Linked DNA regions of Variovorax paradoxus. Each later gene encodes a partner of the first gene's protein in a complex. Links are inferred from orthologs where the notes say so. Each region holds a gene or a part of one and is shown on either strand. Other genes may lie near its edges. The genes, in order: sbcB and ssb.

Region 1 (12,170 bases):
ACAGCGCCTGAAGGGCGTGCTCAAGTCGCTCAAGGACAAGCCGAACGCCATCCTGTTCATCGACGAAATCCACACCCTGATCGGTGCGGGCGCCGCCTCGGGCGGCACGCTCGATGCGTCGAACCTGCTCAAGCCGGCGCTCTCCAGCGGCCAGCTCAAGTGCATCGGCGCCACCACCTTCACGGAATACCGCGGCATCTTCGAGAAAGACGCGGCCCTGTCGCGTCGTTTCCAGAAGGTCGACGTGGTCGAGCCGTCGGTGCAGGAAACCGTCGACATCCTCAAGGGCCTGAAGTCGCGCTTCGAGGAACACCATGGCGTGAAGTACGCCGTGGCGGCGCTGCAGGCCGCGGCCGAGCTCAGCGCCAAGTACATCAATGACCGTCATCTGCCCGACAAGGCGATCGACGTCATCGACGAGGCCGGCGCCGCCCAGCGCATCCTGCCGCCGAGCAAGCGCAAGAAGACCATCAGCAAGACCGAGGTCGAGGAAATCGTCGCAAAGATCGCGCGCATTCCCCCGGCCAACGTCAGCAACGACGACCGCAGCAAGCTGCAGACGATCGAGCGCGACCTCAAGAGCGTGGTGTTCGGCCAGGACAAGGCACTCGAAGTGCTGGCCTCCGCGGTCAAGATGGCACGTTCGGGCCTGGGCAAGGGCGACAAGCCGATCGGCTCGTTCCTGTTCTCGGGTCCCACGGGCGTCGGCAAGACCGAAGCGGCGAAGCAGCTGGCTTACATCATGGGCATCGAGCTGATCCGTTTCGACATGTCGGAGTACATGGAGCGTCACGCGGTGAGCCGCCTGATCGGCGCGCCTCCGGGCTACGTCGGTTTCGACCAGGGCGGTCTGCTGACCGAGGCTGTCACTAAGAAGCCGCACGCGGTGCTGCTGCTCGACGAAATCGAGAAGGCGCACCCGGACATCTTCAACGTACTGCTGCAGGTCATGGACCATGGCACGCTGACCGACAACAACGGGCGCAAGGCCGACTTCCGCAACGTCATCATCATCATGACGACGAACGCGGGTGCCGAGACCATGAACAAGGCGACCATCGGCTTCACGAACGCGCGGCAGGCCGGCGACGAAATGGGCGACATCAAGCGCCTGTTCACGCCTGAATTCCGCAACCGTCTGGATGCCATCGTCAACTTCAAGGCGCTCGACGAAAACGTCATCCTGCGCGTGGTCGACAAGTTCCTGCTGCAACTGGAAACCCAGCTCAGCGAGAAGAAGGTCGAGGTCACCTTCACCGACAAGCTGCGAAAGCACCTGGCGAAGAAGGGCTTCGATCCGCTGATGGGCGCACGTCCGATGCAGCGCCTGATCCAGGACACGATCCGTCGTGCGCTGGCCGACGAGCTGCTGTTCGGTCGCCTGACCGACGGCGGTCGCCTCGAAGTCGACCTCGACGAGAAGGACGAAGTGCTGCTCGACATCCAGCCGATCCCGAAGAAGGAAGGCAAGTCGAAGCCCGAAGCAGAGGAAGCAGCAACAGGCTGATTCCGCCTCTTCGAGGAACCCCGTCAAAGGCCGGTAGCATTCGCTGCCGGCCTTTTTCTTTGGGCAGGCCCCAAACACTTCGCCTTCATCCGCTTTCGCCTTGATCCTTCCCGAACTCAGCCACGAATGGAAAACCGGCCTCTCCTTGGCGTGGAGCGGCTACATCGCCGTGCTGTCGGTCTGGATCGTGATGCAGAAGCGCGCGCCGGTGTCCACCATGAGCTGGATCCTGTCGCTGGCGCTGCTGCCGTTCGCGGGCTTCATCGTCTATTACTTCCTGGGACCGCAGCGGCTGCGCAAGCAGCGGGTCAAGCGGTTGCGCAGCCGGGCGAGCGCGCATGCGCAGGCCGACCTCGCGCGGTTGCGGGACGCGTCGCAGCATGCGCCGCCGGCGCTGCAGCAGATGGCGCGGCTGGGCACCGCCGCCTGCGGGTTGCCGGTGTCGAGCGCCACGAACGTCGAGTTGCTGTCGGGCGGCGCGCGCACCTTCGACGCCATCTTCGAGGCTGTGCGCGCGGCGCGTGACCACATCCACCTCGAGTACTACATCTTCGAGCCCGACCGCATCGGCACCGCGCTGCGCGATCTGCTGATCGAACGCGCGCAGGCCGGCGTGACGGTGCGTCTTCTGATCGACGCGCTCGGCTCCAAGCGCATCGGCCGCAAGTTCATGGCGCCGATGCTGGCGGCGGGCGTGCAGGTGGCACTGTTCCACGACACCAAGATCGGCCGGCGCCTGCGCCCCGTGACCAACTACCGCACCCACCGCAAGATCGTGGTGTGCGACGGCCGCGTCGGCTTCACCGGCGGCGTGAACATCACCGACGAGGAAGACAAGCGCACGTACCCGGAAGACGCTTACCACGACGTGCACCTGCGCGTCGAAGGCAGCGTGGTGCGCTGGCTGCAGACCACCTTCCTCGAAGACTGGACCTACGCCACCGGCGATGACGTGCGTCGCCTCGACGACACCATGGACCTGCTGCTGCCGCGCGTGGATGCGGGCGACATTCCGGTGCAGATCGTCACGAGCGGGCCCGACAACGCGCTCGAGGCCATCCACCGCATGCACGTCGAGGCGATCCACTCGGCCACGCAGCGTGCCTGGCTCACCACGCCGTACTTCGTGCCGGGCGAGCCCGCGCTGATGGCGCTGACCAGCGCAGCGTTGCGCGGCGTCGACGTGCGACTGCTCGTGCCGCGCCGCAGCGACTCGGCCATCGTGAGCGCTGCGGCGCGTTCGTACTTCGATGAGCTGATGACGGCGGGCGTCAAGGTCTGGGAGTACAAGGCGCGCATGCTGCACTCCAAGACGCTGGTGGTCGACGACCATTGCGCGATGATCGGCACCGCCAATTTCGACAACCGCAGCTTCCGGCTCAACTTCGAGGTCTGTGCCGTGGTCTACGGACCCGCGCTGACCCAGCCGCTGGCGGCGCAATTCGAAACCGATCTGCACAGTTCCGGCGCCGTGCGCGCCCACCGGCCGCAGAGTTTCTGGCGCCGCCTCGGCGACGCCATCGCGCGACTGTTTTCTCCCTTGCTCTGAATGAACCACACCTTTCTCTGGCACGACTACGAAACCTTTGGCGCCGTGCCGCGCCGCGACCGTCCCTCGCAGTTCGCCGCCATCCGCACCGATGCCGAACTCAACGAGGTCGGTGAGCCGTTGATGATCTACTGCAAGCCCGCGCCGGACTACCTGCCCAGCCCCGAGGCCTGCCTGATCACCGGTATCACGCCGCAGATCTGCCTGGAGCGCGGCATTCCCGAGCACGAGTTCGCCGCGCAGATCGAGCAAGCCTTCTCGCAGCCCGGCACCGTCGGCGTGGGCTACAACACGATCCGCTTCGACGACGAGGTCACGCGCTTCCTGTTCTGGCGTAACCTCATCGACCCGTACGCGCGCGAATGGCAGAACGACTGCGGGCGCTGGGACCTGCTCGACGTGGTACGCCTCACCTACGCGCTGCGCCCCGACGGCATCGAGTGGCCGAAAAAAGAAGACGGCAAGCCCAGCTTCAAGCTCGAAGACCTGGCGCGCGCCAACGGCCTGTTGCACGAGTCGGCGCACGATGCGCTGTCCGACGTGCGCGCCACCATCGCGCTGGCCCGGCTCATCCGCGACAAGCAGCCCAAGCTGTTCGACTTCGCCTTCAGCCTGCACAAGAAGGACCGCGTGGCGATCGAACTCAGCCTCCCTGCCATGCGCGAAACCGCCAAGCCTTTCCTCCACGTGTCGGGCATGTTCCCGGTCGAGCGCGGCTGCCTGGCCGTGATGTGGCCGCTGGCCAGCCATCCGACCAACAAGAACGAGCTGCTGGCCTGGGACCTGTCGCAAGACCCGAGCGAGCTGCGCGACCTCGACGCCGAAACGCTGCGCCTGCGCCTGTTCACGCGCACCGCCGACCTGCCCGAGGGCCTGACGCGGCTGCCGATGAAGAGCGTGCACCTGAACAAGTCGCCGATGGTGGTCGGCAACCTGCGCACGCTGGCACCGGCCATGGCCGAGCGCTGGGGCGTCGACATGGACACCGCCATGCGCCACGCCGCCATCGCGCGCGACCTGCCCGACATGAGCGCCATCTGGTCGCAGGTTTTTTCGCGCCCGAAGGAGGCGACGCCCGATGTCGATGAAGACCTCTACGGCGGCTTCGTCGGGAACGGCGACCGCCGGCGGCTGAACCAGCTGCGCGGACTGTCGCCCGAAGGGCTCGCGAAGGAGCGCGTGGCCTTCGACGACGGGCGGCTCGACGAAATCCTCTTTCGCTACCGGGCGCGCAACTGGCCCGAATCATTGAACGAGGAAGAAACCGAGCGCTGGGAAGCGCTGCGCGTGGCGCGCCTGTTCAAGGGCGAGGGCGGGGCGCGCACGATCGAGGCGCTGTTCAGCGAGGTCGATGCGTTGTCCGAGAACGCCGACGAGCGCGGGGAGGAAATCCTCGGCGCGCTGTACGAGTACGCCGAGATGATCGCGCCCGAGGCCTGAAAGACCGAGGTGCCGGCATGAACATCGCCCGCCACAGACTGTCTCGCGCAGGCGTGGCGGGGGCGTTGTTCGCTGCGGTGCTCGCAGGCTGCGCCACGCGCCAGCCCGGCAACTGCGCCACGGGCTTCGAAGCCTTCGAGCGCGACACCCTCTATTTCGGCCGCGCCATCCCCACGGGCGGTCAGGTGTCCGACACCGACTGGGCCGGCTTTCTCGACACCCGCGTGACCCCGGCGTTTCCGCAAGGCTTCACCGTGATCGACGCCGCCGGTCAATGGCGGGCTGCGTCGGGGCAGGTGGTGCGCGAACCTTCGAAGCTGGTCGTGCTGCTGCACCCGCGCGACACGAAGACTGACGCGGCCATCGCCACGTTGATCGACACCTACCGCCAGCGCTTTGCGCAAGAGGCGGTGTTGCAGGAAAGGCAGTCCGTCTGTGCCCGTTTCTGAAGTCGTTCCCACAGTTCGCCGGTTGGTCCCCGCCGACGCGCCGGCCTACCGCGCGCTGATGCTCGACGCCTACGCGCGGCACCCCGAGGCGTTCACTTCCACGGTCGAGGAGCGCGCCAGCCTGCCGCCGGCCTGGTGGGAGACGCGCCTGCGCACGGACGCCGACGCGGCCGAGGTGGTGTACGGCGCCTTCGATGCCGAGGGCGCGCTCATCGGCGCGGCGGGCCTCGGTCGCGAATCGCGGCAGCGCACACGCCACAAGGCCAGCTTGTTCGGCATGGCCGTGGCACCGACGGCGCGGCGCGTCGGCGCCGGACGGCAACTGGTGCTCGCCTTGCTCGCGCATGCGCGCACGCTCGACGGCGTGCGCGTGGTGCAGCTGACCGTGACCGAAGGCAATCGCCCGGCGCAGGCGCTGTACGAGCGCTGCGGTTTCGAGGTCTTCGGCGTCGAGCCGATGGCCAACCTTCTGAATGGTGCGTTCTTGTCGAAGCTCCACATGTGGTGCGACCTCGACACTGCACCGCCTGCGATTTAAGCGTCTCGCTCGCGCACCATCAGCAGCGCGGGTCCGTCGGGCGTGACCACTTCGCCCAACGCGCGGAAGCCGGCCTTGGCGTAGCTGCGGATCGCGCGTGCGTTGCGTGGTGACGGATCGGTCTGGATGCGCGTCACGGCCGGGTCGGCGAACAACTGGTCCGCGAAGGCTCGAACCATCGCGCTGCCGAGGCCGCGATTCAATTGGTCCGCCTGCGCGAGGAACTGGTCGATGCCGCGCGCGCCCGGGTCGCGTTCGTCTTCCCACCAACCATCGCCCGAACCCATCACCACGTAAGACTGGATGAACCCCAGCGGCTGCCCATCAAGCAGCGCGATGTAGCCGCGCTCGGGCGAGTCGGGCGCCAGCATCGGCGTGAAGTCGGCCTCGACCTCGTCGAGCGTGGGCACGGGCGTCCACCACTCGGCCACGTGCGGGCGGCACAGCCAGTCGTGGAGCATCGCGAAATCGGTGGCGTGTAGCGGTCGGAACGAAATCGAATGCATGGCGGGAGTCCTATCGGCAAAGCCGGTCGGCAATGTCCTGCGCCAGCGACGCGATGGTCAGCGGCGCGCAGCCTTCGGCGTTGTTGCTCACGGTGACGAAGGCGTTCTGCCCGGCGCCCGTGGTGCCGGCGATCACCTTGGCCAAGGCTGCGCGCGTTTCGGGGTCGGGGTCGAGCACCTTGTCGAAAGGGCCGTAGAGCTTCTCGGCGTCTTCGTAGCCGAAGCGGCCGTGGCGGCGGTGCAGGTTCCAGCGGCACACGAGCGGTCCGGGCCACAGCGCGCGCAGCATCGGCAACTGGTCTTCGATGGGCGGCATCTTCGCGTGCAGCCCCATGCAGAAGGTCGCGCCCACGCTGCGCAGCATGTCGGCGAAGGCAGGGCACAGCAGCTGCGGGTCGCGCACCTCGACGGCGAGCACGGCGTCGGGCGCAGTCGGCTTCAGGTCGGGCATCGCCGCCAGCACCGCGCCGATGCGGGCGATCAGCGCGGGCTGGTCGGCCAGCAGGTGCGCGGGAATCGGGCTCAGCTGGAACACCAGCGCGCCGATGCGATGGCCCAGTCCGTCGAGCGCCGGCTGCACGAACTCCTGCAGCGCGATCTCGTGGCTCAGGAACACCGGGTTGGCCTGCGTGCCGCGGCCGCTTTCGTCGCGCACGGTGGCGTCCGTGACGAGGCTCGGGGCCTTCACGACGAAGCGGAAATCGTCCGGCACCATGGCCGCGTAGCGCGCGTACTGGCTGGCGGTGAGGGCGCGGTAGAAGTTGCGGTCCAGGCTCACGGTGCGAAGCAGCGGGTGCTGCGCGAGCGCCGACAGGCCGTTCTTCGAGAGCACGGCTTCGGCGTAGTCGCCATCCCAGACCAGGCCGGCCCAGCCGGGGTAGCTCCACGACGAAGTGCCCAGGCGCAGTTGCGGCGGCAACTCGGCGGCGAGGGCGACCAGTGACGCGTCGGGTGCCACGGGCTTCACGGTCGCGCCGCGCGATTTCTTCGGCGAAGGCGCCGGCGCCTCGGCCGCTTCGTTCACCTGGGTCGGGCGCGGAAGTTCGGGGAGATCGGAAAAGAGGGAGTCCTGCACGTCAGCCATGTTTGGGTCGGCATTTTCGGCCAAGCGGGGAGGCCTGTCGGCGCCGGGCACAATCCGCGCCATGACACAGTGGTTGCGTACGCGGGGTGGTTGGTGGCTGGCGTGGGGGGTGCTCACGGCCGCCGGGGCCGTGTGGTTCGCGCGCGCCGAGCTGACGCAGCTCCAGCAGGATTTCGAGACCGATGCGCGCATCGCGCACAGGCTCATGAGCCAGCAAGTGGTGCAGTACGACGCCGTGCTGGCCACGCTCGCGCTGCTCGAGCCCAACGCCGGCGCCGACTACCCGGAGCGGCGCCTGCCGTCGGTGTACTCGTCGATCCTGCGCGTGCAGCGGCGCGCGGCCGACGAGCCCTGGCCCGATGCCGAACACGCCGACGCGCTGGCCGCCGCAGAGGCCCGCTCGCGCGCCGAGCGCCGCGCCGACCTGGCCGTGCTCGACCTGCCGCATGGCCGCTACCAGCTCGTGATCGGCTCCGAGCCGCTCAGCTACGCGCTCGAGATCGACCTCGTCGGCTCGGTGCCCTGGCGCGACTGGCCGATGAACCCGCAGCGCAGCCCCGTGCGCCTGATCCTGCAACGCGACGGCCAGCAACTGGTGCTGCAACCCGGCCAATCGGCCGAACATGGCTGGCGCTACAGCCTGAGCAAGGCGCTCGCGTCGCCGAGCCAGCCCTTCGAATTGGTGGCCGAGCGCCAGGTCGGCTGGGCCGAGCTGCCGTGGCGCGCCATTGGCGGCTGGGCCGTGGCGGTGGCGCTGTTGCTGGCCGGCCTCTGGGCCGCGCAGCGCCAGCGCATCGCTCGGCGCCGCGCCGAAGAGCTGCTGCGCCTGGGCCAGGTCGCACGGCTCAATGCGCTGGGCGAGCTGTCGGCCGGCTTGGCGCACGAACTCAACCAGCCACTCACGGCCGTGCTGGCCAACGCGCAGGCCGCGCGCCGCCTGCTCGACGACGACCCGCCCGACCTCCCCACCGCGCGCGACGCGATGGGGCAGGCCGTCGAGCAGGCCCGCCGCGCGGCCGGCGTGGTCGGCCGCCTGCGCCGCGTGATCGAACGCCCCGAGGCCGGTGGCGACGTGAAGCCGCTGGTGCTGCAGGAGGTGGTGCGCAGCGCCATGCACCTGCTGGCGCCCGAGTTCGCACGCCATGGCGTCGCGGCCCAGTTCGACGCCAGCGCGCAGGCGCCCGTGCGCGTGCAGGCCGAGGCCGTGGCGCTGGAGCAGATCGTGCACAACCTGCTGATGAACGCGACGCAGGCGCTCGACCTCGTGCCTGCGGCCGAGCGGCGCCTCGTGGTCTCGGTCGGTCGCAACGGCGAGGAGGGGGTGCTGACCGTCACCGACAACGGCCGCGGCATCGCGCCCGAGGCGCTGCCGCGCCTGTTCGAACCCTTCTTCAGCACGCGCGAAGGCGGCCTGGGCCTCGGCCTGAGCCTGAGCGAAACGCTGGCCAGCGGCATGGGCGGCAGCCTGAGCGCGGCCAACGCCTCGCCGCGCGGCGCGCGCTTCACTTTGCTGCTGCCGCTGGTGGCACCCTCCACATGAACACGTTGACCGCCACCGCCGACCAGCCCCAATCGCCCCTGATCCACCTGATCGACGACGACCAGGCCGTGCGCGACAGCCTCTCGCTGCTGATCGGCACGGTCGGCCTGCGCGTGCAGGGCTGGGCCGATCCGCAGGCCTTCATCGACGGCTTCGACCGCGCGAGCGTCGGCGCCATCGTGCTCGACGTGCGCATGCCCGGCATCAGCGGCCTCACGGTGCTCGACCGGCTGGTGGCGCAGGGCGTTGACCAACCCGTGATCATGCTGACCGGCCACGGCACGGTCGAGATGTGCCGCCGCGCCTTCAAGGCCGGCGCGGCCGAGTTCCTCGAGAAGCCGGTGGACGACGAGCAGCTGCTCGAAGCCCTGCAGCAGGCCGTGCGCCAGCATGTGCGCACGCGCGAGCGCTCGCAGGCCGACAACGCGGCGCGCGAGCGGGTGGCGCAGCTGTCGGAGCGCGAGCGCGAGGTGCTGGCCTTCATCGTGCAAGGGCTCACCAACAAGGAGATCGCGCGCGTGCTGGCGCTGTCGCCGCGCACCGTCGAGACCCACCGCGCGAACCTGTTCGCCAAGCTCGATTGCGATTCGCTCGCGCAGCTGATCCGGCGCTATGCCGTGCTGGCGTCGAGTGCAGGGGAAGAGGGCGCTCCGTAGAACTACGGAGTGCCGGGCGTAGCCGTACGAATGGCCGCGGCGGGCCGTATTTTTTACAGTGACACCGTGGTCGGCACAGGCCGGCACGAACCCTCTCATCACTGGAGAAAAAACACATGCAATCGATCATCCGCGTGGGCGGCCTCGCCGTTCTGCTCGCTGCTTCCGTCGCCCAGGCCCAGACGCCGGCCCCCGCTGTTCGCACCGAGAAGAACATCTCGCTTGCGCTGGCCAACCAGATTGCCGCAGAAACCGTGGCCGCTTGCGCCGCCAACGGCTACAACGTCGCCGCGACCGTGGTCGACCGCGCCGGCCTCGTGCGCGCCGTTCAGCGTGCCGACAATGCCGGCCCGCACACGCTGGCATCGAGCGAACGCAAGGCCTGGACCTCGGCTTCGGCCAAGAGCCCCACGCAAGCCATGATGGAAGGCGCCCAGAAGAACCCCGGCGCCGCCAACCTCGTCTACCTGCCGGGCTTCCTGCTGCTGGGCGGCGGCGTGCCGATCAAGTCGGGCAACGAAGTGATCGGTGCCGTGGGCGTGGGCGGTGCGCCGGGCGGCCACCTCGACGAGCAGTGCGCCAACGCCGCGCTCGAGAAGGTCAAGGGCCAGCTCTGATGACGGCGCGCGGTCTCTGGTCGGCGGTGCTCGCCGCCGCAATCGGCTGGAGCGCCGCGCCCGGTGCGGCGGCCCAGGTGCCGCCGCTGGCTGCCGAAGTGCTGGCCTACGAAGGCCTGCATCGCGCGGCCTGGCACGGCGATCTGCCGAAGCTCAAGAGCCTGATCGCCTCCGGCGCCAGCCTCGATGTGCGTGACGCACGCGGCCGCACGCCGCTGCAGGTCGCCACCTATGCGCGCCAGCGCGACGCCGTGAAGCTGCTCGCCAAGGCGGGCGCGAACCTCGACCTGTTCGAAGACGATCGCTACGACGCCGTGACCATCGCGTCCGTGGCCGACGACGTGACCACGCTCACGCTGTTGCTGCAACTGGGCGCCAAGCCCGGACAGACCACCAGCCGCTACGACGGCACCGCCTTGATTGCCGCCGCGCACCTGGGGCACGACGAGGTCGTGCGCCGGCTGGTCGCAGCGGGTGCGCCGCTGGACCACGTGAACAACCTGCACTGGACGGCGACGATCGAATCGATCGTGCTCGGCGACGGCGGTGCACGCCACCAGCGCACCCTGGCCGCATTGATCGCCGGCGGCGCCAACCTGCAACTGGCCGACCGCCAGGGCCTCACGCCGCTGCAACTGGCGAAGGCGCGCGGCTACAAGGAGATGGTGAAGCAGCTGGAAGCGGCACGCGCCAAGTAGCCTGTCGCATCGGAGTCTGGGGCGACTCGGGGACAATCGGACCTCCCCACGAGGAACCCGCCCCATGTACATGCCTCCGCAGTTCAACGCCAAGGACCCGGCCGTCGCGCTGGGCCTGATGCGCGCGCATCCCTTTGCCAACCTGATCTCGAACGACGACGAGGGCTTGCCCTTCGTCACCCATCTGCCCATCGTGGCCGAGCCGCGCGAGGGCGATGCGCTTGTGTTGCTGGGGCATTGCGCCAAGCCCAATCCGCACTGGCGCTACCTGCAGGCGCGACCGCGCGCAGTCGTGGTCTTCCAGGGCCCCCACGCTTATCTTTCGCCTTCGGTCTATCCCGACCTGGCGCGGGTGCCGACCTGGAACTACCTCGCGGTCCATTGCACCGTCGAAGCCCGGCTCGTCGAGACGCCCGAGGCCAAGGACGTGTTGCTCAAGAAGCTCATCGGCGACCACGAGCCGGCCTACGCCCAGCAATGGAAAGACCTCGGCGAGGAGTTCCAGCGAAAGATGCTGGCCGGCATCATGGGCTTCGAGCTGCACGTGACGGCGCTGCAATGCAAGATCAAGCTCAACCAGCACCGGCCCGAATCGCATGCGGCGATGGGCGAGGTCTACCGCGCCGGTTCTCCGGACGAGCAGGCGCTGGCCGTGTGGATGGAGCGGCTCGGCATGGTCGCCGCAACGGAAGCGCGCTGAGATGCGGATGTTCGGCTTGATCGGCCTCGTGCTGGCGCTGGTCGTCGTCGGCCTGCTGGCGAAGCAGCAGTTGTCGCGTCCCACTGCGGCGACCGCCACGCAACCGGCTGCGGTCGATGCGCGCGCGCAGGCGCAGCAGGTCCAGCAACAGGTCAAGGACGCCCTCGACGCCGCGGCCCAGGCCCGGAAGATGCCCGATGACAACTGAGCCGGTCGCATCACCATCGGACGCGCACTGGATGGCGCTCGCGCTGCAGGAAGCGCAGCGCGCAGCCGATGCGGGCGAGGTGCCGGTGGGCGCGGTGCTGGTGAAGGACGGGCAGGTCATCGCGACCGGCCGGAACACCCCCGTGGCGCAACACGACCCGAGCGCGCACGCCGAGATCAACGCATTGCGTGCCGGCGCCACTGCGCTCGGCAACTACAGGCTCGACGGCTGCGAGCTGTTCGTCACGCTCGAGCCCTGTGCGATGTGCGCGGGTGCGATGCTGCATTCGCGGCTGTCGCGCGTGGTGTTCGGCGCGGCCGATCCCAAGACCGGCGCCGCGGGCTCGGTGCTCGACCTGTTCGCCGAGCCCAAGCTGAACCACCACACGCGCGTGCAGGGCGGCGTGCTGGCCGACGACTGCAGTGCGTTGCTTCAGCGCTTCTTCCAGCAGCGCCGCAGCGCCGCGCGCGCACAGGCCGAGCCGCTGCGTGACGATGCCTTGCGCACGCCCATCGAGCACTTTGCCGCGCTCATCGATTTCGACTTCGCGCCGCATCACGTCCAGGACCTGCCGATCCTGGAGGGCTGGCGTCTGCATTGGGTGGACGAAAGCGGTCCGCCGGGCAGTGATGGCCGCGTGGCTGATGCGCTGTGCCTGCATGGCCCGGGCGAATGGGG
Region 2 (15,955 bases), 4.4 Mb from region 1 along the record:
CCAGGAACACATTGCGCGCCTCGCGCCGCAGCCGCGAGCCGCCGCAGTCGGGGCAGGGCTGCTGGTTGCGAAAGCGTGCGAGGTCTTCGCGCACCATCACCGAATCGGTCTCGCGGTAGCGCCGCGTCATGTTCGGGATGATCCCCTCGAAGGGGTGCTTCTTCGTGAGCTTCTTGCCCGCGAAGTTGCCCGATTCCATGGTGTAGTTGAACTTGATCTCTTCAGCGGCCGAGCCATGCAGCAGCACCTGCTGCACCGAGGCCGGCAGCGATTCGAAGGGCGCGTCGACGTCGAACTTGTAGTGCTTGGCGACGCTCTCGACCATGCTGAAGTAGTAGCCGTTGCGGCGGTCCCAGCCCTTGATGGCGCCGCTGGCGATCGACAGCGACGGAAACGCCACCACGCGCACCGGGTCGAACACCTCGCGGTGGCCCAGGCCGTCGCAGCTGGGGCAGGCGCCCACGGGCGAATTGAACGAGAACAGGCGCGGTTCGAGCTCGGACAGCGAGTAGTGGCAGATCGGGCAGGCGAACTTGGCGTTGAACAGGTGCTCCTTGTCGGCCGCACCCTCGGCGCCCAGCTCCAGCGCAATGGCGCGGCCTTCGGCCAGGCGCAGCGCGGCCTCGAAGCTCTCGGCCAGGCGCTGCTGCATGTCGGGGCGCGCGCGCAGGCGGTCGATGACCACGTCGATGTCGTGCTTCTCGGTCTTCTTGAGCTTGGGCAGGTCGTTGTATTCGTAGGTTTGCCCGTCGACGCGAAAGCGCACGTAGCCGGCCGCCTGCATCTCGGTGAAGAGCTCGAGGAACTCACCCTTTTTCTCGCGCGCCACGGGCGCCAGGATCATCAGGCGGGGCTCGTCGGGCAGCGCCAGCGTGGCGTCGACCATCTGCGAGACCGTTTGTGCCTGCAGCGGCAGGTGGTGGTCGGGGCAGAAGGGCGTGCCGGCGCGGGCGTACAGCAGGCGCAGGTAGTCGTGGATCTCGGTCACCGTGCCCACGGTGGAGCGCGGGTTGTGGCTGGTGGCCTTCTGCTCGATGCTGATGGCGGGCGACAGCCCCTCGATCACGTCGACATCGGGCTTGTCCATGAGCTGCAGGAACTGCCGCGCATAGGCCGAGAGGCTTTCCACGTAGCGCCGCTGCCCTTCGGCATACAGCGTGTCGAACGCCAGGCTCGACTTGCCCGAGCCCGACAGGCCGGTGATGACCACCAGCTTGTTGCGCGGAATGTCGAGGTCGACGTTCTTCAGGTTGTGGGTGCGCGCGCCGCGGATGCTGATGCGCTGCTGTGCGAGCAGCGCGCCAAGGTAGGCGTCGCGTTCCGGGGTGTCTTCAGGGGTGGGTGAATTCAAGGGGTGCGGTCGTCCGAGGGCAACCGGACATGATAGAGGGGCTGGCCCCGTCTGTCATGGCGAAGGGCTGGACGGCGCAGAAGCAGCAGGGGCGTCCGGTGCGGGCGGCCGCACCGGCTTGGAGGCGGCGATGGCGCGTCCCACCATGAATTCGGCCAGGGTTTCGTACAACGGCCGGCTGATCATGCGCGAGACCAGGCTGGCCAGCAGCGCGGCGGCCATCAGGCTCAGCACCATGGCGTGGCCGTCGACCATCTCCATCACGATGATGAAGGCCGTGAGCGGCGCCTGCGTCACAGCGGCCAGGAAGCCGGCCATGCCCATGGCGATCAGCGCCGGACCGAGGTCGCTGCTGGCCAGCCGGGCCACGGCGTCGCCGATGCCCGCGCCGATCGACAGCGAGGGCGCGAAGATGCCGCCCGGCACGCCGCACCAGGCCGTGAGCCAGGTGGCGACGAACTTCAGCACGGTGTACAGCGGCGTGAGCTCGTCGTGGCCCTGCAGCATCTGCTTGACCGCCTCGGAGCCTGCGCCGAAGGTCGCGCCGCCCGTGACCAGCCCGATGACCGCGATGGCCAGCCCGCCGGCCGCCGCGAAGCGCACCGGGAAGCGCGCGCGCCAGCGGTTGAGCCGCCCGGGCGCGCCGGTCAGCGAGGCGCTCAGCAGTCGCGCGAACAGCCCGCCCGCGGCGCCGCTGAGCAGCGCCACCAGCAGGCCGGGGCCGAGCGCGTCCCAGCCCAGCCGGGGCACGCGGATCACGCCGAAGTAGCTGGCATTGCCGAACACCGAGACCGCCACCAGCCCCGCCAGCACGATGGCCGTGATGATCAGGCCGCTGGAGCGCGCCTCGAGCCGGCCCGACAGCTCCTCGATGGCGAACACCACGCCCGCCAGCGGTGCGTTGAAGGCCGCCGCGATGCCGGCCGCGCCGCCGGCCACCAGCAGTGCCCGCCCGTCGATCGGCGTCTGGGGCGACAGCCAGCGCCGGGCGTGCTGCATGACCCCGGCCGCCACCTGCACCGACGGGCCCTCGCGCCCGATCGACAGCCCGGCGGCAAAGCCCGCCACGCCCAGGCCGATCTTGGCGACGGTGAGACGCAGCGAGGCAAACAGGAAGCGGCGCTCCTCGGGCAGCGCCGGATGCAGCGCCGCCTTGATCTGCGGAATGCCCGAGCCGCCCGCGCCGGGGAAGAAGCGCAGCGTGCACCAGACGATACCGGCGGTGATTGCCGGCGTGGTCAGTAGCACCGCCCAGGGCCAGGCGGCGTAGAAGCGGTGGAAGGCGCCGAAGACCCAGTCGCTGGCGAGCGTGAAGCCCACCACGAACAGCCCGGCCGCAATGGCGTAACCCAGCACGATGGCCCGGTCGAGCCAGATGCGCCCGCTGGACAGCTCGGCGCGCAGGTGTTCGAGGAAGTCGGGCTCGTGGTTCATCGGGCGGGCGGGGGAGGGTGTTCATTCTGGCATCGGCCGGGGCGCCAGGCTGTAGGCCGGGGACACCGGACGCCCGGGCGGGCGCCGGCGTCCGTTCAGGCAGAATGGAGGGTTCCTCTCAACCTCCTCCTTCATCTACTTATCAGGGGCAGTGCATATGGCATCGGTCAATAAAGTCATCGTCGTCGGCAACCTGGGGCGCGACCCCGAAATGCGGACCTTCCCGAGCGGCGATCAGGTCGCAAACGTCACCGTGGCCACCACCGATCGCTGGAAAGACAAGCAAAGCGGTGAGATGCGCGAAGCCACCGAATGGCACCGCATCGTGTTCAACGGCCGCCTGGCCGAAATCGCCGGCCAGTACCTGCGCAAGGGCTCGCAGGTGTACGTCGAAGGCTCGCTGCGCACGCGCAAGTGGACCGACAAGGACGGCATCGAAAAGTACACCACCGAAATCCGCGCCGACCAGATGCAGATGCTGGGCAGCCGCCAGGGCCAGGGCGGCCCGTCGGGCGGTCCGGAGGACGACGGCGGCTACTCGCAAGGCGGTGGTGGCGGCGGTTATTCGCAGGGTGGCGGCGGTGGCGGTGGCGGTTACGCCCCGCGTGCCCCCGCAGCAGCCGCACCGCGCGCGCCGGCACCGGCACCGCGCCAGGCTCCGGCCAAGTCGTCGTCGGGCTTCGACGACATGGACGACGACATTCCGTTCTGAAGCAGACTTTTCGCGTGGGTCAACAAAGGCTCGCTCTTTCGAGGGCGGGCCTTTTTTTCATTTGTCGAAACTCGCGAGGCCTTCGGATTGCCCTCAGGCGGCGTCGCGGATGGGCTGCAGAGGCACCACGGACAACACGTCGTTGAGCTCGTCGAGCGTGAAAGGCTTGCGCAACCATGCACACCCGGGCAGGGCCGTCGTGGGCGACGCATTGCCCGATGCGAACACGACGGGAATGCGTTCGATGGCCAAAATGCTCTCCGTCAGGTCGCGACCCGACAGGCCCGGAAGACCGACGTCGAGCAGCAGCAGATCGAAGGCGCCCGGCAAGTAGCGCGTCATCGCCGATTCGGCACTCGTCACGCCGGTGGCCCAATGGCCCAGCGCCTGCACCGCGGCGATCGTCGTGGCCAGGGCGTCTGCATCGTCCTCCACGACGAGGATGCGCAAGGGTCGACCGTCGGCCGGGGCTGTTTCGATGGACGGCGCCGGGACGTCGAAGGAGGGCGCATTGGCGCTGCTGGGAGAGCCAGCTGCGGCGTCAAACGAGAATTGGGTGGTCGCGCTCATGTCGGGAAACGGACGCGCCGCACTGACGGGCAGGGCCGGCGATTCTGTTTGTGTCTGTGGAGTGAAGAACAGAAACAAACTACACCGCCAAAGCAAACGCTTGTGTCAGACAGCCACCCATGTGTCTGAAAGTTGGCGAGGAGGTTGGCTTGCTTTACGGCAGGCAGCGTGTGGGCAATTGCGCGTTCCCGAACCCGACGCGCTTTTGTTTTCCCCCTCCACAAACGGCTTTGCGCCCCATTCCGCTTCAATTGTTTCGAATCTGTGAACACCGTGGTTCGTTTCGCTACGGGTTTTTACCTAGATGACGGCGCACAATTCATCTCACGGACCAGCCCTCAAAGCTGATCTGGGTGAACAGGGCCCCGAGCGAGGTGGCCGCCCTCCGAAAAAGAACAGAGGGGCGGTGACCCACCCAAGACCGGTTCGACATCCAAAGCAAGAACTTGAACTGAATTGAAGAAGGAAGAAATCCAAATGACCGCCTCGAAGATCCTCTCCGCCGTTGCTGTTGCCCTGATGGCCGTTGCCGGCGCCGCCCATGCCGAAAGCTATGAAGGCGTGCATCAACTGACCTCGGCCGCCAGCCGCGCCGACGTCGCTGCCCAAGCCGTCGTGGCCGCACACAGCGCCAACCCGTACGCCACCGGCGCCAATGCAGGCCCCGCGCAAGTGATCGTCTCGTCGACCAGCCGCGCTGCCGTCCGTGCCGATGCCGTCGCCGCTGCACACAGCGCCGACCCGTACGCCGAAGGTGCTTCGTCGGGCGTGGCCCCGATCGTTGCCAGCACCATCGACCGCGCTGCGGTTCGCGCCGCCGCCCGCGCTGCTGCCCACGGCGACGCACTGCCGCTGTAAGCGGTCCGAACGGCTCGCCGATGCACTCGGCGAACGCTTCAGGTCTTCATGAAAGCCGGCCCTGCCAACGCAGGGTCGGCTTTTTTCATGGGCCATGACCGTGAAATCTTGGCCGAAAGTCACATTGCCTTGGCCTTGCGCATCCCTCATGATTTGGGCGCGGGAGGGACGGCCGCCAGAGCGCATGCTTTCGCATTAACGCAGCGCCGCGGTGCGGACACGCGAGAATCGAGCGTCGTTCCGACCGCGAAAAATGAAAGCATGACCCGTCGCCAACCAAGCGACGACCCACTACGCATGGCCCTCACTCTCGACCCCGAAGACACGCGCGGACGCATCCACGACCTGGTGTGGAGCGGCTTCCACGCCGATGCCGACATCGGCTGGATGATCACCGACGAGTACCTCGATCCCGATGAGCTCACGCCCGAGGACCGCGCCTGGATCAAGGCCGAGACCACGCGCGCCTGCGCCGCCAAGCGCGCCGCCGAGGCGCAGTGGCCCGCGCAGACCGAGTACGACCGGCTCGACGCCGTGTTCGCCCAATTGCGCAGCGAGAACATCATCGCCCTGCACCGCGCCGGCAACACGCTGTCCGACGGTCACGACGACGTGCGCGAGCAGTGGCGCGCGGCCGGAAGGCTCGAGTCGGGCATTCGCGGCTGCTGCTTCTATCACGCACAGGATCTCGATGGCGCCGTGCACAACGGCCGCCTCTACCTTGCCTTCAGCGGCGGCATGATCCCCGAGATCGCGCAGCGCGAAGCCAACACCGTCGTGGTCGGCCATCGCATCGTCGAGCTGCTGCGCGACGCCGGCTTCGGCGCGCAATGGAGCGGCAACATCAACGAGCGCATCGAAGCCGACCTCGGCCAATGGCGCAAGCGAGGCCCCACCGCGTGAGCGTGCAGGCCTGGCAGCCGCCGCGCCGCATCGATGCGATCGACTTCTGGCTGCGCTCGCGGCTGCTCGCCACGGCCCACGCCCTGCGCGAAACCCTGCGGCCCTCGGCCCGCCGCTGGCCCTGCGGCCAACACGCACTGGCCGATGCGCCGGTGCTTGCGCAGTACCGAACCCCGCTGTGGTCCGACGGCCGTGCCGACGAATTCCCCTTGGTCGCCGGCAAGGTGCAGAACCTGCGCGTGGCGCGATCTGCTTTCGACGCCATCGAGGTGCCGGCCGGCGAAGTGCTGAGCTTCTGGCGCCAGCTGGGGCGGCCGGCGGCAGGGCGCGGCTTCGTGGTCGGGCGCGAGGTGCGCGGCGGCTGCGTGGTGCCGACGCTGGCCGGCGGGCTGTGCCAGCTGTCGAACGCACTCGCCACCGTGGCTGTGCGCGCGGGCTTCGAGCTGGTCGAGCGCCACGGCCACACGGCGCGCATCGAGCAGGCGGACGCGCCAGACGGCGACGCCATCGATGCAACGGTGTTCTGGAACTACGTCGACCTCAAGTTGCGCGCCAGGCAGGCGTGGCGGCTCGAAGTGGCGCTGACCGACACCGAGCTCGTGGTGCGCATTCGTGCGCGCACGCCGCTGGCGGTGCCCACTGAGCCTGTCACGCTGCGGCGAACGAACGACGACACGGCCACCGCGTTGCCGTTGGCGCGCGGCTGCCTGAGCTGCGACCAGACCGCGTGCTTCCGCCATCGTCCGCCGATCGACGTCGGTCCCGAGGGCCGCACGGCGGTGCTCGTCGATGGCTGGACGCCGGAGTTCGCACGCCACCTGCGCGAGGCGCATCCGCAAGCGCAGCGCATGCAGCCCGTGCCGCTGCGGCTCGCGTTCTGGCGCGTGCCTGCTGCGGGGTGGCATCGCGAGCCTGCGACGAAAGAACAAGTGACCACCGCTTGGGCCGCGAGCCTGCGCCGCGCCGTATGGCAACGGCTCTGGGCGCGGCAGGCGGGCCGGCGCCAAGCCAGCCTGATCGACGGCCAGCGCTGGCTCGCGCAGGCCTTTGCCGCGCGGCTGGTGCCGGCGCACACGCATCTGGTGGTCGAGCAGTCGCTGCTCCCGCATCTGCAGCGCCTCGGCGCGCTCGACGGGCGCCGCATCACTGTGCTGGCCAGCGCCTTGCCGATGGCCGACATCGAACAGCGGCTCGATGCCGCCTCGCAGCGCTGGCCCGGCGATGCGACCTTGCGCGACTTCCGCGCCGATGCATCGCTGGTGCGCGACGAAGCACTGGCGCTCGCACGCGCGGCGGTCATCCTCACGCCGCATGCCGCGGTGGCGCAGGCCATGGCGATGTACGCGCCGCAGGCCACGCTGCAGCGGCTCGATTGGGCACTGCCGCAGGTGAAGGCCACGCATGGCGCGCGCCGAGAACCGCCCGTCGTCGTGTTCGCTGCGAGCGCGCTGGCACGCAAGGGCGCGCGCGAACTCGCTGCCGCACTGCAAGGCTGGCCGTGCCGCCTGCGCGTGCTGGGGTCGCCGTCGGACGACGCGCGGCTCTGGCAGGGCATCGAATCTATTCAACACATGAACTGGCAAGGCGACGGGCTGGCCGGTGCCGCTGTCGTCGTGCTGCCCGCGCACATCGAACACGCGCCGCGCGCGCTGCTGCGCGCCGTGGCGGCGGGCGTGCCGGTGGTGGCATCGACGGCCTGCGGCCTGGCCGGTGTGCCGGGCGTGCACGAGATCGCACCCGGCGACATCGACGCACTGCGCACCGCATTGCAGACCGCCTGCCTGGCCTGAACGGAGAACAACACACGTGGCATCGATCGAACAGGCCCGCGCGGCCCTGGCTTCCCATGGCGCGCTCGCGCCGCAATCTGCCGCCGAGCACTGGCACGGCGAGCTGGCATTGCCCGCCGCCATCGCTACCTTCTACGAACAGGTCGGCCCGCTCGGCGACTGGGTCAACGACCGCGTGGGCTATGCCGGCCTCACGGTGCCGACCACGGGCAACCCGTTCAGCATTCCTGCGCTCTCGCGTCTGTGGCAGCTGCAGGCGGGCTACCGCTGGCACGGCATCACCGGCGAGCGCATTGCCGACTGGCCCGACCATTGGCTGGTGGTGGCCGACCAGGGCGCCGATCCGTTCATCTTCGACCTGCGCACCGGTGCGATCCAGTTCGCGATGCACGGCACGGGCACTTGGCAGGAAGACGAACCGCTCTTCGCCGACATCTTCGAGATGGCCGCCTGCCTGGGCACCATCGGCCAGGTGTGGGACGAAGCGGGCGACGCCATCTTCACCGACGAGGATGACTGCGAGGTCGACCCCGTGCACCGCGCGCGCCTGGTCGAGCGGCTCGTACCGCTGCTGGGCAGCGCCGCGGCGGCCGAGAACATCGTCGACGTGTTCGGCTGGTAAGGGATAAAAGAAAAGACATCCATGAGCATCGACCTGCAGACCCTCAAATGCGGCGAGTGCGGCGGCAGCACGCTGCGCCGCACCGGCCTGAACGAATACACCTGCTCGCACTGCGGCTCGATGTCGCTGGTGGAAGACGACGTGTCCGACCGCCTCGAGCGCGTGCTGCAGCAGGTCAAGCACCACGCCGGCCAGCAGATCGCGGCCGAACAGGCGCTGCGCCAGAAGCAGATGCTGCGCACGATCGGCTTCGTCGTGATCGGCTTTGTCGGCGTGGCGCTGGCCGTCCAGGTCGCGATGCTGCTGTTCGGTTCGGGCAAGCGCAGCGAGGCGCCTTCGGTGGCGCGCGCGATCGTCGACCGCACCATCGCCACCGATGGCCTGAAGCTCTCCGAGCCGCGCCAGGTGCTCGTCGGCGAGCGGCCGAAGCTGCTGGTGCTGGCGCGCAACGAAACCGGTCGACCGCTCGAACGGCCCAGCCTGAAGCTCGTGTTCCATGACGGCGACACGCGGCTGAGCGAGCGCAGTGAATCGCTGCCGATCGACGTGCTGATGCCCGGCGAGTCCGCACCCGTGCTGGTCGACCTGCCGTCTGGCAGGAACGTCACGCGGCAGGACGTGACGGTCGAGAAGCTGTCCGAACCGCGCAGCGCCGCCGACGGGCCGCGCCTGGCGTTCTCGCGCCTGCGGCTGGTGCAGCAGGGCGAGCGCGTGCGCCTGGCCGGCCGCCTCGTGCATGCGGGTGCGCCGGGTGCGCCGGCGTTCGGCAGCATCGAGGCGCTGGTCACGCTGTACGACGACGCGGGCCAGGTGATCGGCACGGGCCGCGGCCACGCGCCGGGCTCCACGCTGGAGCCGGGCGGGCGCGCGGCGATCGATGTCGACCTCAGCCGCTTCGGCCGCGGCGCCGCCATCGCGGCGTGGGACTACCGCATCGGCTATCACACGGTCACGCCTTCGGGGTCGCGCACGACGGTGCTGAGCGCCGACCGCGTGATCCGCACGAGCGGCGCGCCGGAGGTCTTCCACCCCGACCTGCGGCTGAGCACCGAAGACCTGCTGGCCGAGGACAGCGAGCGCTTCGACCCGCGGCAACTCGAACTGCTGCCGCTGGTGGCGGGGCGCAGCACGATCCAGCGGCCGCTCTTCATGACCGAGCTGGTGAACCGCAGCACCGATGCCATCGCCATCACGCCCGGCGCGGTGATCTCACGCTTCGGCGGCAGCACCGCCGACGGCACCACGCGCCTCGACGAGCTGGCCACTCTGTACCCGGGCGAGCGCTTTCCGATCCTGTTCGAGCCGAGGGCCGTGGACCGCATCACGCAGACCCGCGTCGAGTGGAAGCCGATGCGCCGCGCCGCATTGCCCGGCCCGCGCAAGCCGCTGGAGGTGCAGGTGACGGGCACCAAGGCCGGCACCGGCAGCGTGCTGCTCAATTTCAGCCAGCGCTTCACTTACAAGAGCGTCGAGGTCACGGGCACGGTGAAGAACCCCGGCACGGCCATTGCGGCCAAGGTGCGCCTGTGGGTCAGCCTGCGCGACCGCAACGACCAGCTGACCGGCTTCAAGGTGGTCGAGAACCTGCCGGCCATTGCACCGGGGGAGAGCGTGCCGTTCCAGGTCCATGTGACGCAGCACGGCCGCGATTTCGCGAGCGTCGCGACGCTATACCAAACCGAATAGCCCCGTGCGTGACGGCATGGGGCGGTTCGCGCCATGATCGCGCCATGATTCCGCTTTCGATCCTCGACCTTTCCCCGATCACCGAAGGCAGCGATGCCGCGCAGTCGTTCCGCAACTCGCTGTCGCTGGCGCAGCACGGCGAGGCGCTGGGCTACACGCGCTACTGGCTGGCCGAGCACCACGGCATGCCGGGCATCGCGAGCGCGGCCACGGCCGTGTTGCTGTCGTACGTGGGCGCGGGCACCTCCACCATCCGCATCGGTGCCGGCGGCGTGATGCTGCCCAACCACTCGCCGCTGGTGATCGCCGAGCAGTTCGGCACGCTGGAGTCGCTGTACCCGGGGCGCGTCGACCTCGGCCTGGGCCGCGCGCCCGGCTCCGACCAGCGCACCGCGCGCGCGCTGCGGCGCAACCTGGAGTCGGACGCCGACCAGTTCCCGCAGGACGTGATGGAGCTCATGGACTTCATGTCGAAGAACCCGCAGCAGGCCGTGCGCGCCGTGCCCGGCGCGGGGCTCGAGGTGCCGGTGTGGATCCTCGGCTCGAGCACTTTCGGTGCGCAGCTGGCTGCGCACCTGGGCCTGCCGTACGCCTTTGCTTCGCACTTCGCGCCGCAGCAGATCATGCAGGCCATCCAGATCTATCGCGAGACCTTCAAGCCCTCGGCGCAGCTGAGCAAGCCCTACGTGATGCTGGGCTTCAACGTGTTCGCGGCCGACACCGACGAAGAAGCCGAGTTCCGCGCCACCTCGTGGCAGCAGGCCTTCGTGAACCTGCGCAGCGGGCGACCCGGCCGGCTGCCGCCGCCGGTCGAAAACTATCGCCAGAAGGTCGGCCCGGCCGAGAACGCGCTGCTCGACTCGGTGCTGTCGTGCTCGGCGGTGGGCTCGGTCGAGACCGTGAAGCAGGGCGTGGAAGCCTTCGTGGCGCGCACCGGCGCCGACGAACTCATGATCACCTCGCAGGTGTTCGACCACGCCGCCCGGCTGCGCTCCTACGAGCTGCTGGCCGGTGCGTTCGGCCAGAAGAAGTAAGCAAGGCCTCGTCCTAGGCCCGCTTGCGAGCTTCCTCGTCCACGAGGTCTTTCTTCGAGAGCTTGCCCACCGCGGTCTTGGGCAGCTCGGCACGGATCTCGAGCGCGCCGATCATCTCGTGCTTGCCCAGGCGGTTCTTGAGGAAAGACTTGAGCGTGTCGAGCGTGAGTTCTTCCGCGTCGTCTTTCAGTTTCACGAAGGCTTTCGGCGACTGCCCGCGGTAGTCGTCGGGCACGCCGATCACGCAGACCTCGGCCACCGACGGGTGTTCGTACACCGCCTCCTCGAGCACGCGCGGGTACACGTTGTAGCCGCCGCACAGCAGCATGTCCTTGGTGCGGTCGACGATGTACAGGTAGCCGTCGGCGTCCATCTTCGCGACGTCGCCGCTGCGGAAGTAGCCGTCGGCCGTCATCGACTCGGCGGTGGCCTTCGGGTTGTTCCAGTAGCCCTTCATGACGTTCGGGCCCTGCACGCACAGCTCGCCGGGTTCACCGAAGGCGGTCACGTCTTTGGTCGGATCGTCCAGGCTCACGAGCTTGATGCGCACGCGCGGCAGCGGCATGCCGCACGAGCCGGCCTTGCGCACGCCGCGTGCCGGCGTGAAGGTGCCCACGGGCGAGGTCTCGGTCATGCCCCAGCCTTCGTTGAGGTGGCAGCCGGTGAGTTCGAAGAAGCGCTGCTCCACCTCCACCGGCAGCGGCGCGCCGCCCGAGCCGCAGAACTTCAGCGAGCGCAGGTCCATCTCTTTGGCCTTGGGGTGCGAAAGGATGGCGGTGTACATGGTCGGCACGCCGGGGAACACGCTGATCTTGCTGGCCGCGAGTTCGTTCATCACCGCGTCGACATCGAAGCGCGTGTGCAGCACCAGCGCCGCGCCCAGGCGCACGCCCAGCAGCATCGCGGCGCTGAGCGCGAAGATGTGGAACAGCGGCAGCACGACCAGGAAGCGCTCGCCGCCTTCGGCCAGGATCGGTGGTTCGCCGCGCGTCGATTCGTAGTACTGCGCCGAGGCCGACGTGAGGTTGGCGTGCGTGAGCATCGCGCCTTTGGGCAGGCCGGTGGTGCCGCCGGTGTACTGCAGCACGACGATCTCTTCGGCGAGGTCGCCGAGCGGGTAGGTCTGGTGCGTGCCTTCGCTCTGGAGCAGGTCGGTGAAGCGCACATGGCGCGCGTCCACCGGCACGGGGGCGATCTGACCCGCGGCCTGCAACTGCGCCTGCACCTTGTCGCCCGCCGCGCCGTAGTCGCCGAGGCTGCCGACCACCAGCGTCTTCAGGCGCGAGCTGTCGAGCAGGCGCGCCATCAGCGGGTAGAGGTTCACGAGGTCGAGCGTGACGAGGATGTCGGTGCGGCTGTCCTCGATCTTGTGGGCCAGCACGCGCTCGGCGTCGAGCGGCGAGTAGTTCACCACCGTGCCGCCGGCCTTGAGCACGGCGAAGAAGGCGATCGGGTAGTGCGGCGTGTTCGGCAGGTAGAGGCCGACGTGCACGCCCGGCTTCACGCCCAAGTCCTGCAGGCCCTTGGCGGCGCGGTCGACCGCCTCGCCAAGCTGGCGGTAGCTGAGCGACTGGCCCATGAACTCGACGGCCGAATGGTCGGGCCAGCGCGCGACCGCCTCGTCGAGCATCTGCTGCACCGGCTTGACGGGCAGCTCGGCGTCCCAGCGCATGCCGGGCGGGTAGTTGCGCGTCCAGGGGTGGGGTTGTCAGAGGGGAAGGGGTCGCCATGCGTGTGTCTCCGCTGTGTTTCGGGTCACTGTAGCGCCGGCCTTTCGCATCGTGGTGTGGCGGCTGACAAGCCGGCGACACGGGTTTTCCCGATTTCCCACACGCCGGATGCCCCTGTTGCCGGGCTGGGACAATGGCGGGCTTATGGCAAAACAACGGATCGTGGTCGGGCTGAGCGGCGGGGTGGACTCCGCGGTCACCGCGCACCTGCTCAAGCAGCAGGGGCACGAGGTGGTCGGCATCTTCATGAAGAACTGGGAAGACGACGACGACAGCGAGTACTGCTCGTCGAACATCGACTTCATCGACGCCGCCAGCGTGGCCGACGTGCTGGGCATCGAGATCGAGCACGTCAACTTTGCCGCCGACTACAAGGACCGCGTGTTCGCCGAGTTCCTGCGCGAGTACAAGGCCGGCCGCACGCCCAACCCCGACGTGCTGTGCAACGCCGAGATCAAGTTCAAGGCCTTTCTCGACCACGCCATGCGGCTGGGCGCCGAGAAGATCGCCACCGGCCACTACGCCCGCGTGCGCCTGAACGAGGCCACGGGCCGGCACGAGCTGCTCAAGGGGCTCGACAACTCGAAGGACCAGAGCTACTTTTTGCACCGCCTGAACCAGGCGCAGCTGTCGAAGACGCTGTTCCCGGTCGGCGAGCTGCACAAGACCGAGGTGCGCCGCATCGCGGAAGAAATCGGCTTGCCCAATGCGAAGAAGAAAGACTCGACCGGCATCTGCTTCATCGGTGAGCGGCCGTTCCGCGACTTCCTGAACCGCTACATCTCGAAAGAGCCGGGCCCGATCAAGGACGACCGCGGCCGCAAGCTCGGCGAGCACCAGGGCCTGAGCTTCTACACGCTGGGCCAGCGGCAGGGCCTGGGCATCGGCGGCGTGAAGGAGAAGGGTGCACAGCGCGGCGCGGGCGACCATTCGCCCTGGTTCGTCGCGCGCAAGGACGTCGAGAAGAACACGCTGTGGGTGGTGCAGGGGCACGACCATCCGTGGCTGCTGTCGACCGAACTGAAGGCAGACGATGCGAGCTGGGTGGCGGGCGAAGCGCCCGTGGCCGGCACTTACGGTTCGAAGGCGCGCTACCGGCAGGCCGATGCGGCCTGCGAGATGGCCGAGGGCGCCAACGGCGCCTTCAGCCTGCGCTTCGGTGCGCCGCAATGGGCGGTCACGCCGGGGCAGTCGGCCGTGCTGTACGACGGCGAGCGCTGCCTCGGGGGCGGCGTCATCGTCTGAACCGGGCGGCTGGCTGGCCGCTCAGCGCGGCTGGCGCACGCCGTCGTCGGTGTGGATCAGCGACAGCGGGTGGCGCTTGCCGGCGAGGTAGTCCTCGATGCAGCGCAGCAGCAGCGGGCTGCGATGGCGCGCCACGCTGGCGCGGATCTCGTCCACGGTCATCCAGAGCGTGCGCACGATGCCTTCGTCGAGCGCGCGGCCCTCTTCGCGTGCACCGAGTTCGCCGGTGAAGGCAAAGCGCATGTAGGTCACGTCGGGCTGCTCGGCCGAGCGCGCCATGTAGACGCCCAGCAGCGCGGTCGGCGTGAAGGCGTGGGCCGTTTCCTCGAGCGTCTCGCGGATGCAGCCGTCCTCGGGCGACTCGCCGGGGTCGAGGTGGCCGGCGGGGTTGTTGAGCTTCAGGCCGTCGTCGGTCTGCTCTTCGACGAGCAGGAAGCGGCCGTCTTGCTCGATCACCGCGGCCACGGTGACATTGGGTTTCCAGCGTGTGGGCATCGTGGGCGCGAGTCTATCGGCTATCGGCCGATCGCTGCACCCCAGGCGCCGCGGTCGGGAGCGCTTCAGCGCCGGCTGGCGGCGGTCCGCGTGTCCACCTCGATGGTTTCCAGCCGGTAGCCGAGGCCGTAGACGGCCAGCAATAGAAAACCGTTCGAGGGGCGCAGTTCGAGCTTGGTGCGCAACCGCGACACATGGGTGTCGAGCGAGCGCGACAGGGCTTCGATGCCGAGTCCCCAGACGGCCTCGTGCAGGTGCTCGCGCGAGAGCAGGCGCCCCAGGTTCTGGAACAGGAAGAGCGCGAGTTCGTATTCGCGGTTTTTCAGCTCGACTGTGACGCCATGGACCTTGATGGCGCGTGAGGGCGGAAAGAAGTGGTATGGGCCGAACACCAGTTCGGGCTCGTTGCGCGAAGGATAGGAGCGGCGCAGCAGGGCGTTGACGCGGGCCTCGAACTCGATCGGGCGCAGCGGCTTGGCCATGAAGTCGTCGGCACCGACGTTGAGGCCTTCGACCATGTCGGTGTCGCCATGGTGCTCGGTCACGAACAGGATCGGCATGCGGCTCTTGTAGTCCTGCCGGATCGTCTTGACGACGTCGGGGCCGTTCATGTCGGGGAGGCGCCAGTCGAGAACCAGCAGGTCGAAGGTTTCGCGGCGCATGGCGTGAAGCAAGGCCTTGCCGGCAGCGTAGGTGTGGCACTCGTGACCGAGGCTCGCCATGGATTGGTTGATCAGCCGGAGTTGCTCCGGCTCGGTGTCGAGTACTGCGATTCGCATTCCATTCCCTTGTTCCGCCCTGTGCGGGCCTCTATGTGTCCGCAATATGAATCGAAGTGTATCTATCTGCTTCAGGGATTTGGAATGCGAATCGCCATTAATTCACTCAAATTGATTTTATGTATGTGATTCAATCGCTAATTGATGGCAATTGGGCTCAATTGATTTCAATCCAGTGGCGCGAATGGATTCAGCGGCATACGGGTTTCAACCCATGGCGGGCCGCCTGTTTCCGGACATCGCATCGGCGCTCAATTTGCTATCAATTAAGTAGCTGAAAAATCAATACACATGGGCGTTGGACGGCGATATGCATGCGGTATCTTGGCGACAGTGAACGCTTGTAATCTTGCTGTAAGCTCTGCCCGCATTCCGTGCTGCCCCCTTCCCCTGAGGAGAACTCTATGTTGATAGGCGTGCCTGCCGAGACAGCGGCTGGCGAAACCCGAGTGGCCGTGACACCCGAAACGGTGAAGAAACTGGTCGCTTCCGGGCACATCGTTCGTGTTCAGTCGGGAGCCGGCGTTGCAGCCAGCGTCACCGATGCGGCTTACCAGACCGCCGGCGCGGAAATCACAGATCAGGCGGGCGCGTTCTCCGCCGACATGGTGCTCAAGGTGCGCACGCCCAGCGACGCCGAAGCGGCGCAGCTGAAGGCCGGCGCGGTCGTCATCGGCATGCTCAATCCCTTCGACGCGGCCGGCCTGCAACGCCTAGCTGCCGCGGGCGTCACGGCCTTCGCCCTC

Evidence for each region.
Region 2: the proteins of sbcB (region 1) and ssb are in contact, whole or in part, in a crystal structure (PDB 3C94), measured with the Escherichia coli proteins. The link is inferred for Variovorax paradoxus from one-to-one orthologs.

Annotation. Positions count from the first base shown.
Region 1 is NZ_CP045644.1:5,470,795-5,482,964, reverse strand. The notes cover bases 2,277-5,276. They hold sbcB (exodeoxyribonuclease I), read left to right. Parts: upstream 2,277-3,056; coding sequence 3,057-4,496; downstream 4,497-5,276. Other genes in these bases: GFK26_RS25260 (GNAT family N-acetyltransferase), read left to right, coding at 4,968-5,276; GFK26_RS25265 (DUF3574 domain-containing protein), read left to right, coding at 4,514-4,945; cls (cardiolipin synthase), read left to right, coding at 2,277-3,056. Outside these bases: ATP-dependent Clp protease ATP-binding subunit ClpA, read left to right, coding at 1-1,507; more of cls, read left to right, coding at 1,608-2,276; more of GFK26_RS25260, read left to right, coding at 5,277-5,483; GFK26_RS25255 (GNAT family N-acetyltransferase), read right to left, coding at 5,480-5,989; GFK26_RS25250 (DUF72 domain-containing protein), read right to left, coding at 6,000-7,073; GFK26_RS25245 (ATP-binding protein), read left to right, coding at 7,135-8,613; GFK26_RS25240 (response regulator transcription factor), read left to right, coding at 8,610-9,269; GFK26_RS25235 (GlcG/HbpS family heme-binding protein), read left to right, coding at 9,386-9,886; GFK26_RS25230 (ankyrin repeat domain-containing protein), read left to right, coding at 9,886-10,584; GFK26_RS25225 (FMN-binding negative transcriptional regulator), read left to right, coding at 10,649-11,284; GFK26_RS25220 (hypothetical protein), read left to right, coding at 11,292-11,492; tRNA adenosine(34) deaminase TadA, read left to right, coding at 11,482-12,170. UniProt on the Escherichia coli protein: Degrades single-stranded DNA (ssDNA) in a highly processive manner.
Region 2 is NZ_CP045644.1:1,106,752-1,122,706, reverse strand. The notes cover bases 1,951-4,719. They hold ssb (single-stranded DNA-binding protein), read left to right. Parts: upstream 1,951-2,942; coding sequence 2,943-3,497; downstream 3,498-4,719. Other genes in these bases: GFK26_RS05015 (helicase SNF2), read left to right, coding at 4,545-4,719; GFK26_RS05020 (response regulator), read right to left, coding at 3,591-4,067; GFK26_RS05030 (chloride channel protein), read right to left, coding at 1,951-2,785. Outside these bases: excinuclease ABC subunit UvrA, read right to left, coding at 1-1,351; more of GFK26_RS05030, read right to left, coding at 1,406-1,950; more of GFK26_RS05015, read left to right, coding at 4,720-4,925; GFK26_RS05010 (DUF6891 domain-containing protein), read left to right, coding at 5,223-5,828; GFK26_RS05005 (VanW family protein), read left to right, coding at 5,825-7,618; GFK26_RS05000 (hypothetical protein), read left to right, coding at 7,635-8,240; GFK26_RS04995 (FxLYD domain-containing protein), read left to right, coding at 8,262-9,926; GFK26_RS04990 (LLM class flavin-dependent oxidoreductase), read left to right, coding at 9,971-10,960; GFK26_RS04985 (long-chain-fatty-acid--CoA ligase), read right to left, coding at 10,974-12,632; tRNA 2-thiouridine(34) synthase MnmA, read left to right, coding at 12,835-13,935; GFK26_RS04975 (NUDIX hydrolase), read right to left, coding at 13,957-14,430; GFK26_RS04970 (response regulator transcription factor), read right to left, coding at 14,496-15,209; GFK26_RS04965 (Re/Si-specific NAD(P)(+) transhydrogenase subunit alpha), read left to right, coding at 15,614-15,955. UniProt on the Escherichia coli protein: Plays an important role in DNA replication, recombination and repair. Binds to ssDNA and to an array of partner proteins to recruit them to their sites of action during DNA metabolism. Acts as a sliding platform that migrates on DNA via reptation.